2 regions of the Duganella sp. Root198D2 genome follow, and region 2 is predicted to be linked to the other one. Evidence: predicted binding sites of a transcription regulator. Region 2 holds the regulator's gene; the other holds the start of a gene.
The links. The regulator NrdR, encoded in region 2, represses ribonucleotide reductase genes. The targets are predictions, from matches to a motif close to CACNANATNTNGTG.
Positions count from the first base shown of each region.

Region 1 (7,296 bases), on a different contig from region 2:
ACTCGGTCACGCGGGTTTCGAAGAAGTTACGTTCCTTCTTCAGGTCGATCATTTCCGACATCCATGGGAATGGATTCTCGTCCTGGTCGAACAGGGTTTCCAGGCCGATCTGGGTCGCACGGCGGTTAGCGATAAAGCGCAGGTAGCCTTTGAACATGGCTGCGTTCAGGCCCAGCACGCCACGTGGCATGGTGTCTTCGGCGTAGCGGTATTCCAGTTCGACAGCTTCCAGGAACAGGGCTTTGATCTCTTCCTTGAAGGCCGGGGTCCACAGTTGCGGGTTTTCCAGCTTGATGGTGTTGATCAGGTCGATACCGAAGTTGCAGTGCATCGATTCGTCGCGCAGGATGTACTGGTACTGTTCGGCGGCGCCCATCATCTTGTTCTGGCGGCCCAGCGCCAGGATCTGGGTGAAGCCGACGTAGAAGAACAGGCCTTCCATCAGGCAGGCAAACACGATCAGGGACTTCAGCAGTTGCTGGTCGGTCTCCAGGGTGCCGGTCTTGAAGGTCGGTTCGGTCAGCACGTTGATGAACGGGATCAGGAACTGATCCTTGTCGCGGATCGACGCTACTTCGTTATAGGCGTTGAAGATCTCCTGCTCGTCCAGGCCGAGGGACTCGACGATGTACTGGTAGGCGTGGGTGTGGATCGCTTCTTCAAACGCCTGGCGCAGCAGGTACTGGCGGCACTCGGGAGCGGTGATATGGCGGTAGGTGCCCAGCACGATGTTGTTGGCGGCCAGCGAGTCGGCGGTAACGAAGAAGCCCAGGTTGCGCTTGACCAGGCGGCGCTCGTCTTCGGACAGGCCGTTCGGGTTCTTCCACAGCTCGATGTCGCGCTGCATGTTCACTTCCTGCGGCATCCAGTGGTTGGCGCAGCCGGCCAGGTACTTGTCCCAGGCCCATTTGTATTTGAATGGGACCAGCTGGTTGACGTCAGTCTGGCCGTTGATGACGCGCTTGTCGTCGGCGTTCACGCGCAGTGCGACTTGGTCGGCGCTGGCTTCGGCTGTGGCGCCCTGTGGTGGGGTTTGGCGCGGGGCGGCCGCGGCTTCATCGTCCCAGGATAGCATTTGTTTTTTCCTCTTTGATTTACTTTTTTAAACCGGTAAACCGGTGTCTGACCCGCAGGGTCAGACACCGTCTGCTCAACGGCCGGCGATACTTTTCAAGCCGCGAACTTTGCTCAGCAAGTGTCAGACCCTGCGGGTCTGACACTGCTTTGCCGGTTTTAACGATGTATCTATTGTATTACTGGCAGGCTTCGCATTCCTCGAAACCGTCGTCACCAGGACGCAGGTAGCAGGCGGCGCCATCTGGCTCGGCAGCTACTGCCGCCGGGGCGTCCGGCACGTTCGCGGACACGGCGTTCAGGGCGCCGGTACGGGAAGTCGACTTCTCCATGTGCGATGCAGCGATGGTGCGCAGGTAGTAGGTGGTCTTCAGGCCGCGCAGCCATGCCAGCTTGTAGGTTTCGTCCAGGGTCTTGCCGGATGCGCCTGCCATGTAGATGTTCAGCGACTGGGCCTGGTCGATCCACTTCTGGCGGCGCGATGCGGCTTCCACCAGCCAGCTTGGCGACACTTCGAACGCGGTGGCGTAGATATCGCGCAGGTCTTGCGGTGCGCGGTCGATCTTGCTCAGCGAGCCGTCGAAGTACTTCAGGTCGGCGATCATCACCTCGTCCCACAGGTCGCGCGCTTTCAGGTCGCGCACCAGGTAGGCGTTGATCTCGGTGAATTCGCCGGACAGGTTGGACTTCACGTACAGGTTCTGGAAGGTCGGTTCGATGCAAGCCGACACGCCGATGATGTTCGAAATGGTGGCGGTCGGGGCGATCGCTACGCAGTTCGAGTTACGCATGCCGAACTTGGCGATGCGTTCACGTACCGGGGTCCAGTCCATCGCGGACGACAGGTCCTGCTCCAGGTAGCCGCCGCGCTGTTCCGCCAGCAGGCGCACGGAGTCTTGCGGCAGGATGCCGCGCGACCACAGGGAACCCTCGTACGACTCGTACTTGCCGCGCTCTTCGGCCAGTTCGGTCGACGCCAGGTAGGCGTAGTAGCAGACGGCTTCCATCGAGGTGTCGGCGAACTGCACCGCTTCCATCGAGGCGTACGGTACGCGCATCATGTGCAGGCAGTCCTGGAAGCCCATCACGCCCATGCCGACCGGACGGTGGCGCATGTTGGCGTTACGTGCTTTCTCCACTGCGTAGTAGTTGATGTCGATGACGTTGTCCAGCATGCGCATTGCGGTGCGGATGGTCTTCTGCAGCTTGACGTGATCGATCTTGCCCTCTTTCATGTGGGCAGGCATGTTCACGGAACCCAGGTTGCAGACGGCGATTTCGTCTTCGTTGGTGTTCAGGGTGATCTCGGTGCACAGGTTCGAGCTGTGGACCACGCCCACGTGCTGCTGCGGCGAACGGATGTTGCACGGATCCTTGAAGGTGATCCATGGGTGGCCGGTTTCGAACAGCATCGACAGCATCTTGCGCCACAGGTCCAGCGCTTCGATCTTCTTGAACACGCGGATTTCGCCGGCAGCGGCTTTGGCTTCGTAGCCGACGTAGGCTTCTTCGAAGGCCTTGCCGACTTTGTCGTGCAGGTCAGGCGTTTCGGACGGCGAGAACAGGGTCCAGTGCGATTTTTCCATCACGCGCTTCATGAACAGGTCCGGAATCCAGTTCGCGGTATTCATGTCGTGGGTGCGGCGGCGGTCGTCGCCGGTGTTCTTGCGCAGGTCGAGGAATTCCTCGATGTCCATGTGCCAGGTTTCCAGGTAGGCGCAGACTGCACCTTTGCGCTTGCCGCCCTGGTTCACTGCCACCGCGGTGTCGTTCACCACTTTCAGGAACGGCACCACGCCTTGCGATTTGCCGTTGGTGCCCTTGATGTGGGCGCCCAGTGCGCGCACCGGGGTCCAGTCGTTGCCCAGGCCGCCGGCAAATTTGGCCAGCAGTGCGTTTTCCTTGATGGCGTCGTAGATGCCTTCCAGGTCGTCGGACACGGTGGTCAGGTAGCAGGAGGACAGCTGCGAACGCTGGGTGCCGGAGTTGAACAGGGTCGGGGTCGACGACATGAAGTCGAAGGTCGACAGCAGGTTGTAGAACTCGATGGCGCGCGCTTCGCGGTCGCTTTCGTTCAGGGCCAGGCCCATGGCGACGCGCATGTAGAAGGCCTGCGGCATTTCGATGCGCACATCGCGCACGTGCAGGAAGTAGCGGTCGTACAGGGTTTGCAGGCCGATATAGCCGAACTGCAGGTCGCGGTCGGCCACCAGGGCCTTGGCCAGCTTGGCCAGGTCGAACTTGCCCAGTTCTTCGTTCAGCAGTTCAGCGGCAATGCCTTTGGCGATGTACTGCGGGAAGTACTCGATGTAGGCAGCGGCGGCGCCGGCTTGCGGCACTTCCTTGCCGAACACTTCCTTACGGATGGTGTGCAGCAGGATGCGGGCGGTCACCTGGGAGTACGCAGGGTCCTTTTCCATCAGCGCGCGGGCAGCCAGGATGGCGGACTTGTGCAGTTCTTCGACCGGCACGCCGTCGTACAGGTTTTTCACGGTTTCGGCCAGGATGGCGTCGGCATCGACGTGCTTTTCCAGGCCCTTGCAGGCGGCGCCGATCAGGTCGCGCACTTCCTGCATCACCAGCGGACGGGCAACGCCGTTCTCGGTGACGTTGATCTGCGGTTCAGCGGCGGCGGCGGCGCCGGCAGCTTCTTTCTTCAGGCGGCGTTCTTCCATGTGCTTGGCGCGGTACAGCACGTAGGAACGCGCCACATCGTGTTCGCCGGAGCGCATCAGGGCCAGTTCAACCTGGTCTTGCACGTCTTCGATATGGAAGGTGCCGCCGGTTGGCTGGTGGCGCATCAGCGCGGTCACCACTTTCTGGGTCAATTCTTCCACCAGTTCGCGGATGCGGGCGGAAGCCGCACCCTGGCCGCCGTTCACTGCCAGGAAAGCCTTGGTCATTGCCACGGCAATCTTGGATGGCTCGAAAGCTACCACGGCGCCGTTGCGGCGGATGATGCGGTAGTCGGCCAGTTGGCTAGCGGAAACAGCGACGCCGCCGGCAGTTTCGCCAGCGGAAACAGGCACGTGAGGCGCCTGCGTGGTGGAAATATCTTGATTAGATTGCATTTATGCTCCGCGTATTCAGTATTTGTTTATGACCACTATATCTAGTGAACCATCGAATTCTGTCCACTAATTGTAGTGACGGGATCCGGATCGTACAAGGTGAAATTTTTTCGTTTAGACCACGATTTCTTATTGACTTTTGATATCCCCCATCGCTACAGGCGATCGACGGTGAGCAAGCACTAACACTGCTTTTTCGCTGCTGATTTAATAAGCAATGTTGCAACGCAGCACAGAGTTGTGCGTTGGCGAAAACGCTACAGCAAAGATGGGGTTTTTAGCGGCGGACCGGGATTATAGACCAATCGGGCGGCGGCTGCCCCGCCGCCCGATTGGCTAGCTCGGATCCTGGATGTTCAGCTTCTGCATCTGGTAGCGCAGCTGGCGGAAGCTGATGCCCAGCAGCTGGGCGGCCTGGGTGCGGTTGTAATTGGTCTGGGCCAGGGCGCGGGTAAGGATGTCGCGCTCGACTGCCTCCAGGTAGGCCGGCAGGTTGCTGGGCAGGACGTCGAACACCGGCAACGGCGGCATGGCCGGCTCACCGGCAGGCGCCTCCGTTAGCGGGGCTTCGGCCGCCACGCTTGCCGCCGCTGGCGTGCTGGGCAGCGGGCTGGCCGGCTGGCCCGCTGCCGGGCCGGCGGGAGCGGCCGGCGCAGCCGCTGGCGCGGCGGCCAGTGAGGCGGTTGGCGCGGCCGGGGCCAGGCTGCCGCCCTTCAGCGCCAGGTCTTCCGCCGAGATCACGCCATCGTTGGAGAACGCCAGCGCGCGCTCCAGGATATTTTCCAGCTCCCGCACATTGCCCGGGAAAGAATAGCCCTTCAATACATCCAGCACGCCAGGCGCCAGCACCACCTTGTGCTCAAAGCTGCCAAGCCGCGCCAGGATCGCTTCCACCAGCTCATCCAGGTCATCGAGCCGTTCGCGCAGCGGCGCCAGGCGCAGCTCGATCACGTTCAGGCGGTAGAACAAATCCTGCCGGAACAGGCCTTGCTCCACCAGCTTTTCCAGGTTCTTGTGGGTGGCGGAGATGATCCGCACGTCGACCGGCTCTTCGGCCGTGGCGCCGATCTTGCGCACCCGCCGCTCCTGGATCGCGCGCAGCAGCTTGACCTGCATGGCCAGCGGCAGGTCGGCCACCTCGTCCAGCATCAGGGTGCCGCCATTGGCAGCCTGGAAGAAGCCATCGCGCTCGTCGGCCGCGCCGGTAAAAGCGCCCTTGCGGTAGCCGAAGAACTCCGCCTCCATCAGCGCTTCCGGTATGGCGCCGCAGTTGACGGCTATAAAGGGCTTGTCCGCGCGCGAGCTCTGGGCGTGGATTTCGCGCGCCGCCAGTTCCTTGCCGCTGCCCGATTCGCCATTGATGGCAATCGGCGCCATGGAACGCGCCAGCCGGGCAATCTGGGCGCGCAGGGCCTGGATCGCAGCGGAACCGCCGCGCAGCCGGCTTTGCGGCTGGCCGCGCGCCGGGGCCGCCGCAGGGGCGCTGTCGCTGACCTTCAAGGCCGACTGCACCAGGATGCGCAACTGCTCCAGCTGCACCGGCTTGCTGACATAGTCGAAAGCACCCGCCTTCAGCGCCACCACGGCATTTTCAGCGCTGCCGAAGGCCGTGACCACCGCAATCGGGATGTTCTTGCCGCTGGCCGACACCTCGCGCACCAGGTCCAGCCCAAGGCCGTCCGGCAGGCGCATGTCGGTCAGCACCAGTTGAAAATCTTTTTCGGCAAAGAGCTGGCGCGCTTGCTGAAGGGTTTCGGTGCTGTCCACGTCCAGCCCCATCCTCAGCAGGGTAATTTCCAGCAATTCGCGCAGGTCGGCTTCATCGTCAACGACCAGGACACGTGGAGAAGTCATGTGTTTTTCGCAAATGTAATTACAAAGCGGCCGCTCGACTTGCGCGCGCCGCCCTCTGTCACGCTGGCTTCGAAACGGTGCTCGTAATCCAGCATGGCTTCGTTATTCAAGCACAATTCGCGCGCCAGATACAGGCCCAGGCCCGTGCCTTTGCTCGATGTTGTATAAAACGGCTCGAACAGGTGGGCCCGCACCTGCGGCGAAATACCGGGGCCATCGTCCTGCACGTGCAATTCCAGCGGCCGGCCGGCCACCTGCACGATGAAGACGCGGATACTGGCCGGCGTGCCGCTGGCATAGCGTACCGCGTTGTTGAGCAGGTTGATCAGCACTTCGCGCAGGTGCAAGGGGTCGAAGCGCACCATCACCTGGCGCATGCCGCCCAGGCACACGATCTTGCGCTCCAGCTTATGGGTCTCGTCGAACTCCGCCTTCAGCTCGTTGAGGAAGGCTTCCAGCTCCATCGGTTCGTGGTGGCTTTGCGCCTTGCGCGAGAGCTGCAGGATGTCTTCCACCATGCGGTTCACGCGCGCCACATTGTCGCTGATGATCTTCAGCAGGCGCTTGTGCACCGGCGCCTGCAAATCCTCTTCCAGCAGCGAATTGGCGTGGCCGATCGCCGACAGCGGATTGCGCACTTCATGCGCGATGCTGGCTGTCAGGCGGCCCATCGAGGCCAGCTTGAGCTGCTGCGCCTTTTCCTCGATGCCCGTGACGTCTTCCAGGAAAATCACGTTGCGCTCCACATCCAGGCCGTTGGTGTCGGCGGCGGCAAAACGCAACTTCAAATGCAGCGCCACGTCGCGCCGTGAATTCCAGGCGGCTGTCAAATCCTCCTGTTCCGGGTCGTCGAACGGTTTGATGGTGATAAAGGCGCTGGCCTGCTGCGGGTCGCTGCGCCAGGCCTCGTAGGCGACTGCCAGCGGCTGCAGCGCCGTGCCGTCCAGCATCTGCGTGGCGCCGCCCAGCATCTGCTGCGCCGCCGGGTTGCTCATATGGATAGTGCCGTCCGGCCCCACCACCACGATGCCGTCGGCCGAATGGGCGATCACCAGGCGGTTGACGGCCTGCTGCACGCCGATTTCAATACCGCGCTGCGCCACCAGCTCTTCCTGGCCGATCAGGCGCGCCGCCATGCGGTTCACGATCAGCACCACGGCAAACCAGGCGACGCCGTACAGGCCGGCCTGCAGCACCTGCGACTCGCCGCCGGAAATGGCGAGGTAGGTGCTGTGGGCCAGCATGAACAGCGTGGCCAGCGAGGCGCTGAACAGCGACAGCACCAGCGGCGCCAGGA
Region 1 is NZ_LMIC01000048.1:219,333-226,628, forward strand. It holds gene ASE26_RS24755 (ribonucleotide-diphosphate reductase subunit beta) at 1-1,075, opposite strand, end outside; gene ASE26_RS24760 (ribonucleoside-diphosphate reductase subunit alpha) at 1,254-4,145, opposite strand; gene ASE26_RS24765 (sigma-54 dependent transcriptional regulator) at 4,482-5,999, opposite strand; gene ASE26_RS24770 (PAS domain-containing sensor histidine kinase) at 5,996-7,296, opposite strand, start outside.
Region 1: a site for NrdR is predicted at 4,179-4,192, ahead of ASE26_RS24760 (ribonucleoside-diphosphate reductase subunit alpha). Genes of this name have one in related genera too.

Region 2 (7,296 bases):
GACCACCAGCGGTATTCGCTATCGGCATTCATGGAAAAAGCGGCGTAGCTGTTGAAGCGGGTGAAGTGCCGCTCTTCCTGCTGCATCAGCTCCTGAAGTGCGGCTTGCGCTTCACTGCGGCGCATGCGGATGACGGCTTCGCTCCAGACTGGTATTGCCACTGCGGAGAGAATGCCGATGATGACGAGGGTGGTCAGCATGCCGAGAAGGCTGCCGCCAGCGGAGGTGCGCGTGTTCATTGGCCGTCCTCGCGCGACGCGGCATCGTGCAGCGCCTGCCAATCCATGATTTCGCGCCAGCTGTGACGGTGCACCGGCGCTGGTGGCGCGTAACTGGCCTGCAGCACAGCCTCGGCGCCGGGTCGCGTGCCGAAGCCGATCACCGTCACCCGGTAGTAGTGGGCTGGCGGGGCACCGGCCGGGGTAAAGGCAATGCGCTCCACGAGATAGCGCGGGCGGCGGAAAGGCAGCGCACCCTGCCCGGTTTCCATCGAGGCGCCGGTTAACGCACCGTATTCGGTGCCGCCATTGCCTGCCAGGTCTACGCTTTGCCACGCGGGTGCGCCCCGTGCGTCAGGTGCCGACTCGAGTGGCTGGCTTAGGCCAGCGTTGATATCGCGTTCCGCATCCATCAGCGCATCCTCCGCAGACTGAAAGGCGATCAGGCGGTCTCGTTCAGCGCGGGCGGCCTTTTCGCCCAGCATCGCCATTTGGGCTGCCGATGCGCCGATGGTCAACGCGGCGAGCAGCAACAACATTGTTACGGGAAGAGTGACGCCGCGCTGGTAGGGATGCATGGCAACCTCCATTACGGATTGCGCAGGGCGACGGACGCCGTGAACAGTCGGCGCGCCAGATGGCGCATTGGCTCGGGCAAGCTGGCTTCGTCGATGTGTGCGCCTGGATCGGCGCCTGGGAACAATTCGTAGCTGCTTAGCAGGTTACCGCTTCGTGAACCGCGCTCGCCGTGCAGCAGCAAGGCAATGCGAACGCTGGCGACACGGCGCCAAAGCGATGCATCACGTGCGTTCATCGCGCTGGCAGTCAGGTAAAGGTTGGGGATGTGGTCGCGCGGGTTGTCGGTATCAACGCCATACAGGACGTGGAACGCGTCCACGCCGCGCACCACGGCATCCGAGCCCCATCCATTCTCGCCTTTGTATTTGCAACGTAGTTCGGCAATACCGTCGCTCGCTTGGGCAATGTAGAAAATGCTCCATGCCCATTCGCCGGCATCGGCCGGAAAACCGGCGCAATTGAGCATGGCACCGCCGCCCGATGCGCCCGCGATCGCCGTGGGAGCGTAGCGGATGGCAAGTACATCGCTGCCGTTGATCGCCGGCAGCGCAGCGCCCAGGCCATCCGCATTGCTTGCGACGCTTGCAGCATCGCGGCCTTCGATAGCCAGGGGCGAACCAGGCGCGGCGCCCGCCCCAGCGCCCGGTTCGCCGGGATAGCCGGCCTGGCGCAGCGACTGGCTAATGATGGCCAGGGCGAAGCGGCCACTGTCGTCGATCCGCGAATTGGCGCCGTTGTGAAGAAAGTCTCCATTGGAAGCGTGCAGCAGGGAAGCTGCCGCCAGCGCAACCAGCAAGCTAAGCGCCATGGCGATGAGGACTTCGGTCATCGCCAGTCCATGGTCGTGCGCCCTCACTGCGAGCCTCCCGCGCTTGGCGGCGGCACCGGCGGCAGCCCGGCGAGAGCGATAGGCAAGGCGATGCCAGGCGCACTCGCAAAGCTGGTGCTGGCGCCATCTGGCCGCCGGCTGCGCCAACCTATCTTGATAACGACCGGAGCATCAGCGGCACCCGAGCATGGCCACTGAAACTGCCCGCCACGCGCGGCAGCCGAGTCGCGGCAAATCACCGCACGGGCAAGCGGCAACGCAGCCATCAGATGCCGGCGGAACTCGTTCAGGTCAGAGCGTACGACGGCGCCTGAATCACATGGAGCATCCGCACAGGCGGGCAAAGCATCAGACGCTCCGGCAAGCGCCGCATCAAATTCAAACCCCAGGTAGGCAGAGGACTGCGCGGCGTTAGCGCGCATGCGGTCAGCAAGCGTGGCGGCGGCCTGCAGGGCTTCGGTCTGCAATGCCGATTCCTGTCGAGTGCGCATGGCGTGAGCCTGCATTGCCAGCGCTCCGACCAGCCCTACGGCCAGCAACAGCAAGGCAACCAGCACTTCCACCATGGTAAAACCCGCAACTGGACGACGCATGGCGCAGCCCTCCCCTGCTGATCACATTAGTCAGCAGAGGACTCGCGGGTTTGAGGAATATCAAGCCTTGGTAGAGAGCTCTTGACCGTCGCCAACTTCTTCGATCGCGTCCTGGAATTCGGCCAGGTCTTCGAAGTTTTTGTAGACGGAAGCGAAGCGGATGTAGGCCACTTTATCGAGGCGCTTGAGCTCAGCCATCACCAGCTCGCCAACGAAGACGGAATCGACTTCGCGCTGGCCGCTGGTGAGCAGTTTTTCTTCGATGGAGGAAACCGCCTTGTCGACGGACTCGGCAGCAACAGGGCGTTTGCGCAAGGCCAGCATCAGGCTGGCGCGCAGCTTATCGGCCGAATACTCGGTGCGGCTGCCGTTTTTCTTGACCACATAGGGCATAGTCAACTCGATCCGCTCCCATGTGGTGAAGCGCTTATCGCAATTCACGCAGCGCCGGCGCCGCTTGATGGCGTCCCCTTCCTCCGACACGCGGGTGTCGAGGACTTGGATATCATCGTGCTGGCAGAACGGGCATTTCATGGATGTGGCGTCTCTTATTATGTAATGAAAAAGCGCCGGACCTTACGATCCGGCGCCTCGATAGTACCAACCGGGTGCTTAGGCGTAAACAGGGAATTTATCAGCCAGCACCTTCACAGCGGCTTTCACGCGCTCGATGGTTGCTGCGTCGTGCGGGTTATCCAGCACGTCGGCGATCAGGTTGCCCACTTCTTCCGCTTCCGCTTCCTTGAAACCGCGGGTGGTGAAAGCTGGCGAACCGAGACGAATGCCGGAAGTCACGAATGGCTTCTGTGGATCGTTAGGGATGCCGTTCTTGTTGCAGGTCATGTGAGCTTGGCCAAGGATCGCTTCCGCTTCCTTGCCGGTCAGGTTCTTGGCGCGCAGGTCGACCAGGAACACGTGCGATTCGGTGCCGCCGGACACGATGCGCAGGCCGCGCTTGATCAGGGTCTTGGCCAGCACGTCGGCGTTCTTCACCACTTGCTGCTGGTAAGCCTTGAATTCCGGGGTCAGCGCTTCCTTGAAGGCCACTGCCTTGCCAGCGATCACGTGCATTAGCGGACCGCCCTGGATGCCAGGGAAGATCGCGGAGTTGATGATCTTTTCGTGTTCGGCTTTCATCAGGATGATGCCGCCACGTGGGCCGCGCAGGGACTTGTGGGTAGTCGAAGTCACGAAGTCAGCGTGCGGCACCGGGTTCGGGTACAGGCCAGCGGCGATCAGGCCGGCGTAGTGAGCCATGTCGACCATGAAGTAGGCGCCAACGGCCTTGGCTACTTTAGCGAAACGCTCGAAGTCGATCTTCTTGGAGAAGGCCGAAGCGCCGGCGATGATCAGCTTAGGCTTGTGTTCTTTCGCCAGGGCTTCCATTGCGTCGTAGTCGATATCTTCTTCAGCGGTCAGGCCGTAGGAAACAACGTTGAACCATTTGCCGGACATGTTCAGCGCCATGCCGTGGGTCAGGTGGCCGCCTTCTGCCAGCGACATGCCCATGATGGTGTCGCCTGGTTTCAGGACAGCGAAGAACACGCCCTGGTTAGCCTGGGAACCAGAGTTAGGCTGCACGTTGGCCGCTTCAGCGCCGAACAGCTGCTTCACGCGGTCGATGGCCAGTTGCTCGACGACGTCCACGTACTCGCAGCCACCGTAGTAGCGCTTGCCTGGGTAGCCTTCGGCATATTTGTTGGTGAGCTGGGAGCCCTGGGCTTCCATTACGGCTGGCGAAGTGTAGTTCTCGGAGGCGATCAGCTCGATGTGGTCGTGCTGGCGCTTGTTCTCGTTCTGGATAGCGGCAAACAGCTCCGCGTCAACGTTGGCGAGGGTGTGATCTTTTGCGAACATGAAATTACTCCAGTTTTTAAGGCAGATTGGATCGAATCGGGAGCCAAAAAATGACAGGGCAGCCGAAACGCACGTTTCCATCGTGGCTGCCCAGGCGAACGGCTGATTGATGTATCTCACGTTCCCCGGTGGTTGCCCACCTCTCACCAGCAGCGCAAGCGCCAGCTAGTTTTTCGCCAGTTACGTGAGACCGTAATGGAGTCAGGATTGTATGTTAAGTGGCAAATAACGGCAACGGTTGTGCCGGTTTCGCCGAAATCCGGCGAAATCCGGTGCCAGGTCTGTCATTTGGACATGGACGCACGACCTTTGACTTTGCGCAATTCGCGAATTTGCTCGTTTTCCCGTATTGAGAAAGCTCAGACGTTAGCGCTAGCTGTCCGAATGACAGACCTGGCACCGAATTTCGCTGGTTTACCGGTTTGGCGTTAGAATCCCCAAAGTTAATAATGGGAGTTCGACCATGATCGTGTTAGTTACCGGTTCAACCGCTGGTTTTGGCGCCGCGATGGCGCGTGTTTTCGTCAAGAACGGCCACAAGGTGATCGCCGCTGGCCGCCGTGCCGAGCGCCTGGAAGCCCTGGCCAGCGAATTGGGTCCGAACTTATTGCCAGTTAAGCTGGACGTGACCGATAAGGCTGCGATCCATGCCGCAATGGCCTCCCTGCCCGCTGATTGGAAGGAAATCGACGTCCTTATTAATAATGCGGGCCTGGCCCTCGGCATCAAAGGTGCCCACGAAGCGGATCTGGAAGACTGGGAAACCATGATCGCCACCAACTGCACCGGCTTGGTCACCATCACCCGCGCCTTGCTCCCTGGCATGGTCGAGCGTGGCCGCGGCACCATCATCAACCTGGGCTCGGTGGCCGGCGCCTATCCTTACCCGGGCGGCAATGTCTACGGCGCCACCAAGGCTTTCGTGGAACAGTTCACGCTTAACCTGCGTGCCGACCTGATCGGTACCGGTGTGCGCGCTACCAATATCGCGCCTGGCCTGTGCGGCGGCACCGAATTCTCCAACGTGCGCCTGAAAGACGATGCGGCAGCGGCCAAAGTCTACGAGGGCACCGCCCCGCTGACCGCGGAAGATATCGCCGACACGGCTTTCTGGATTGCAACATTGCCGCAACACATTAATGTAAATTCCATCGAACTGATGCCAACCTGTCAAGGATTCTCTCCATTCGCGATCAAACGCGGCTAAAATGCCGCCGCATATAAGGGAAAACCGTAAGCAATTGTTACCAGATTGTGCAAAATACGATACCGCTGATTCATTTGGCGTAAAATGTTGCCGATTCTCACTTAGTAGCTCTTCTATCTATGTCGTCTGAGTTCACCTGGGAGGTCCGCGTCTATTACGAAGACACGGATGCCGGCGGAATTGTCTATTACGCGAACTATTTGAAGTTCTTCGAGCGCGCGCGCACCGAGTGGTTGCGCTCCCTCGGAGTTAACCAGGACAGCCTCCTGCGCGAACACGACGCCATGTTTGTTGTCAAAAATGTCAGTGCGGACTACCACGCGCCGGCACGACTGGACGATGTAATAAAATTGACGCTTCGTATTGATAAACTGGGCCGCGCTTCGATCCAGTTTGTACAGGAGGCGTGGTGCGGCGACCGCCTCTTAAATACTGCCCACGTTAAAGTTGGCTGTGTCGACTCGGCCCTGCGCCCTCGCGCCGTGCCGGATGCCGTTGCGGCCCGCATGCGCGCATAATAATTAGATTGAGAAACAATGAACGTCACCCAAGACCTTTCCTTCATCGCCCTCATCACCAACGCACACCTGATCGTTCAGTTGATCATGGCGCTGCTGCTTGCGGTTTCCGTTATCAGCTGGACCTACATTTTCAAGAAGCTGTTTGATGTGCGCAGTGCGCGCAATCAGACCGTCGAATTCGAAAAGACTTTCTGGGCAGGAGGCAACCTGCACGCCCTGCACGCCAGCGCTGGCAGCAACCGCGCCAGCAGCGGCGCCCTGGCCCGCATTTTCGAAGCCGGCATGGGTGAGTACATCAAGGGCAAGCAAGCTGCTGCCAGCAGCCGCGACATGAATATGGGCGACGTGCTGGATGGCGCCCGCCGCGCCATGCGCGCTGCTTTCCAGCGCGAGATGGATGCGCTGGAAGCGCACCTGGCCTTCCTGGCTTCGGTCGGTTCCGTCTCCCCTTACATCGGCCTGCTCGGTACCGTGTGGGGCATCATGAACGCCTTCCGCGGCCTGGCCAATGTGCAGCAGGCGACGCTGTCGGCTGTGGCGCCCGGTATTGCCGAAGCGCTGATCGCGACAGCTATCGGCCTGTTCGCTGCAATTCCGGCCGTGGTGGCGTACAACCGCTTCTCGCACGACATTGACCGTCTGGCGATCCGCTTCGAGAGCTTCGTTGAAGAGTTCTCGAACATCCTGCAGCGCCAGTCCCGTTAAAAGGCAAAACAGAAGATGGCATCCTCCTTCTCAAGTGGCCTGCGCGGCAGCCGCGGCGGCCGCAAACTGAAGTCCGAGATCAACGTCGTGCCTTACATCGACGTGATGCTCTGCCTGCTGATCATCTTCATGGTGATGCCGACTTCGAACAACCCGCAGTCGATCGACCTGCCGCACGCTGAAAAAGCGTCGCGTCCGCCGGATGCCTACATCCAGGTGCAGGTGAAGCCGAACGGCTCGCTGATGATCGGCATCGCCGGCAAATCTGCCGATGCGCCGGAAACCGAACCGAACCGCGAAGCCCTGGTGCGCAAGCTGCGCGCCTTGCACGAACAATATCCTGAGTACCCGGTGCTGATCGCCGGCGACAAGGAAAGCAAGTATGACGACGTGATCACACTGATTTCCGAAGCGAAGAAGTTGGGGATTAACCGCGTTGGCTTGGCAACGAAGTAAGGCATGGCAATGACGATGGCAGATGCAGGCGGACCGTACCGTGTGCCGAAGCGGCACGGCGGCACGCGCGCGTTTGCGCTCGCCGCGGTGATGCACGGCGTACTGTTTGCGTTCCTATGGGTTGGCATTCGATGGAACAATGACCCGGTCGGCGTTGATGCCGAGATCTGGGACATGACCACGCAGATGGCCGCACCGCAGGCGCCGCAACCGGAGCCGCAGCCAGAGCCTGAACCGGAACCGCCTGCGCGCACGCCGGAGCCACCTCCTCCACCGGAAGTGGTGAAGCCAGTGCAACCGGATCCGGAAATCGCGCTGCAGAAGAAGAAAG
Region 2 is NZ_LMIC01000006.1:33,259-40,554, forward strand. It holds gene ASE26_RS08310 (type IV pilin protein) at 1-239, opposite strand, end outside; gene ASE26_RS08315 (PilX N-terminal domain-containing pilus assembly protein) at 236-796, opposite strand; gene ASE26_RS08320 (PilW family protein) at 808-1,626, opposite strand; gene pilV (type IV pilus modification protein PilV) at 1,650-2,219, opposite strand; gene nrdR (transcriptional regulator NrdR) at 2,280-2,753, opposite strand; gene glyA (serine hydroxymethyltransferase) at 2,832-4,076, opposite strand; ZMP/ZTP riboswitch at 4,158-4,270, opposite strand; gene ASE26_RS08340 (SDR family NAD(P)-dependent oxidoreductase) at 4,540-5,283, shown strand; gene ybgC (tol-pal system-associated acyl-CoA thioesterase) at 5,403-5,801, shown strand; gene tolQ (protein TolQ) at 5,820-6,509, shown strand; gene ASE26_RS08355 (ExbD/TolR family protein) at 6,525-6,965, shown strand; gene ASE26_RS08360 (cell envelope integrity protein TolA) at 6,969-7,296, shown strand, end outside.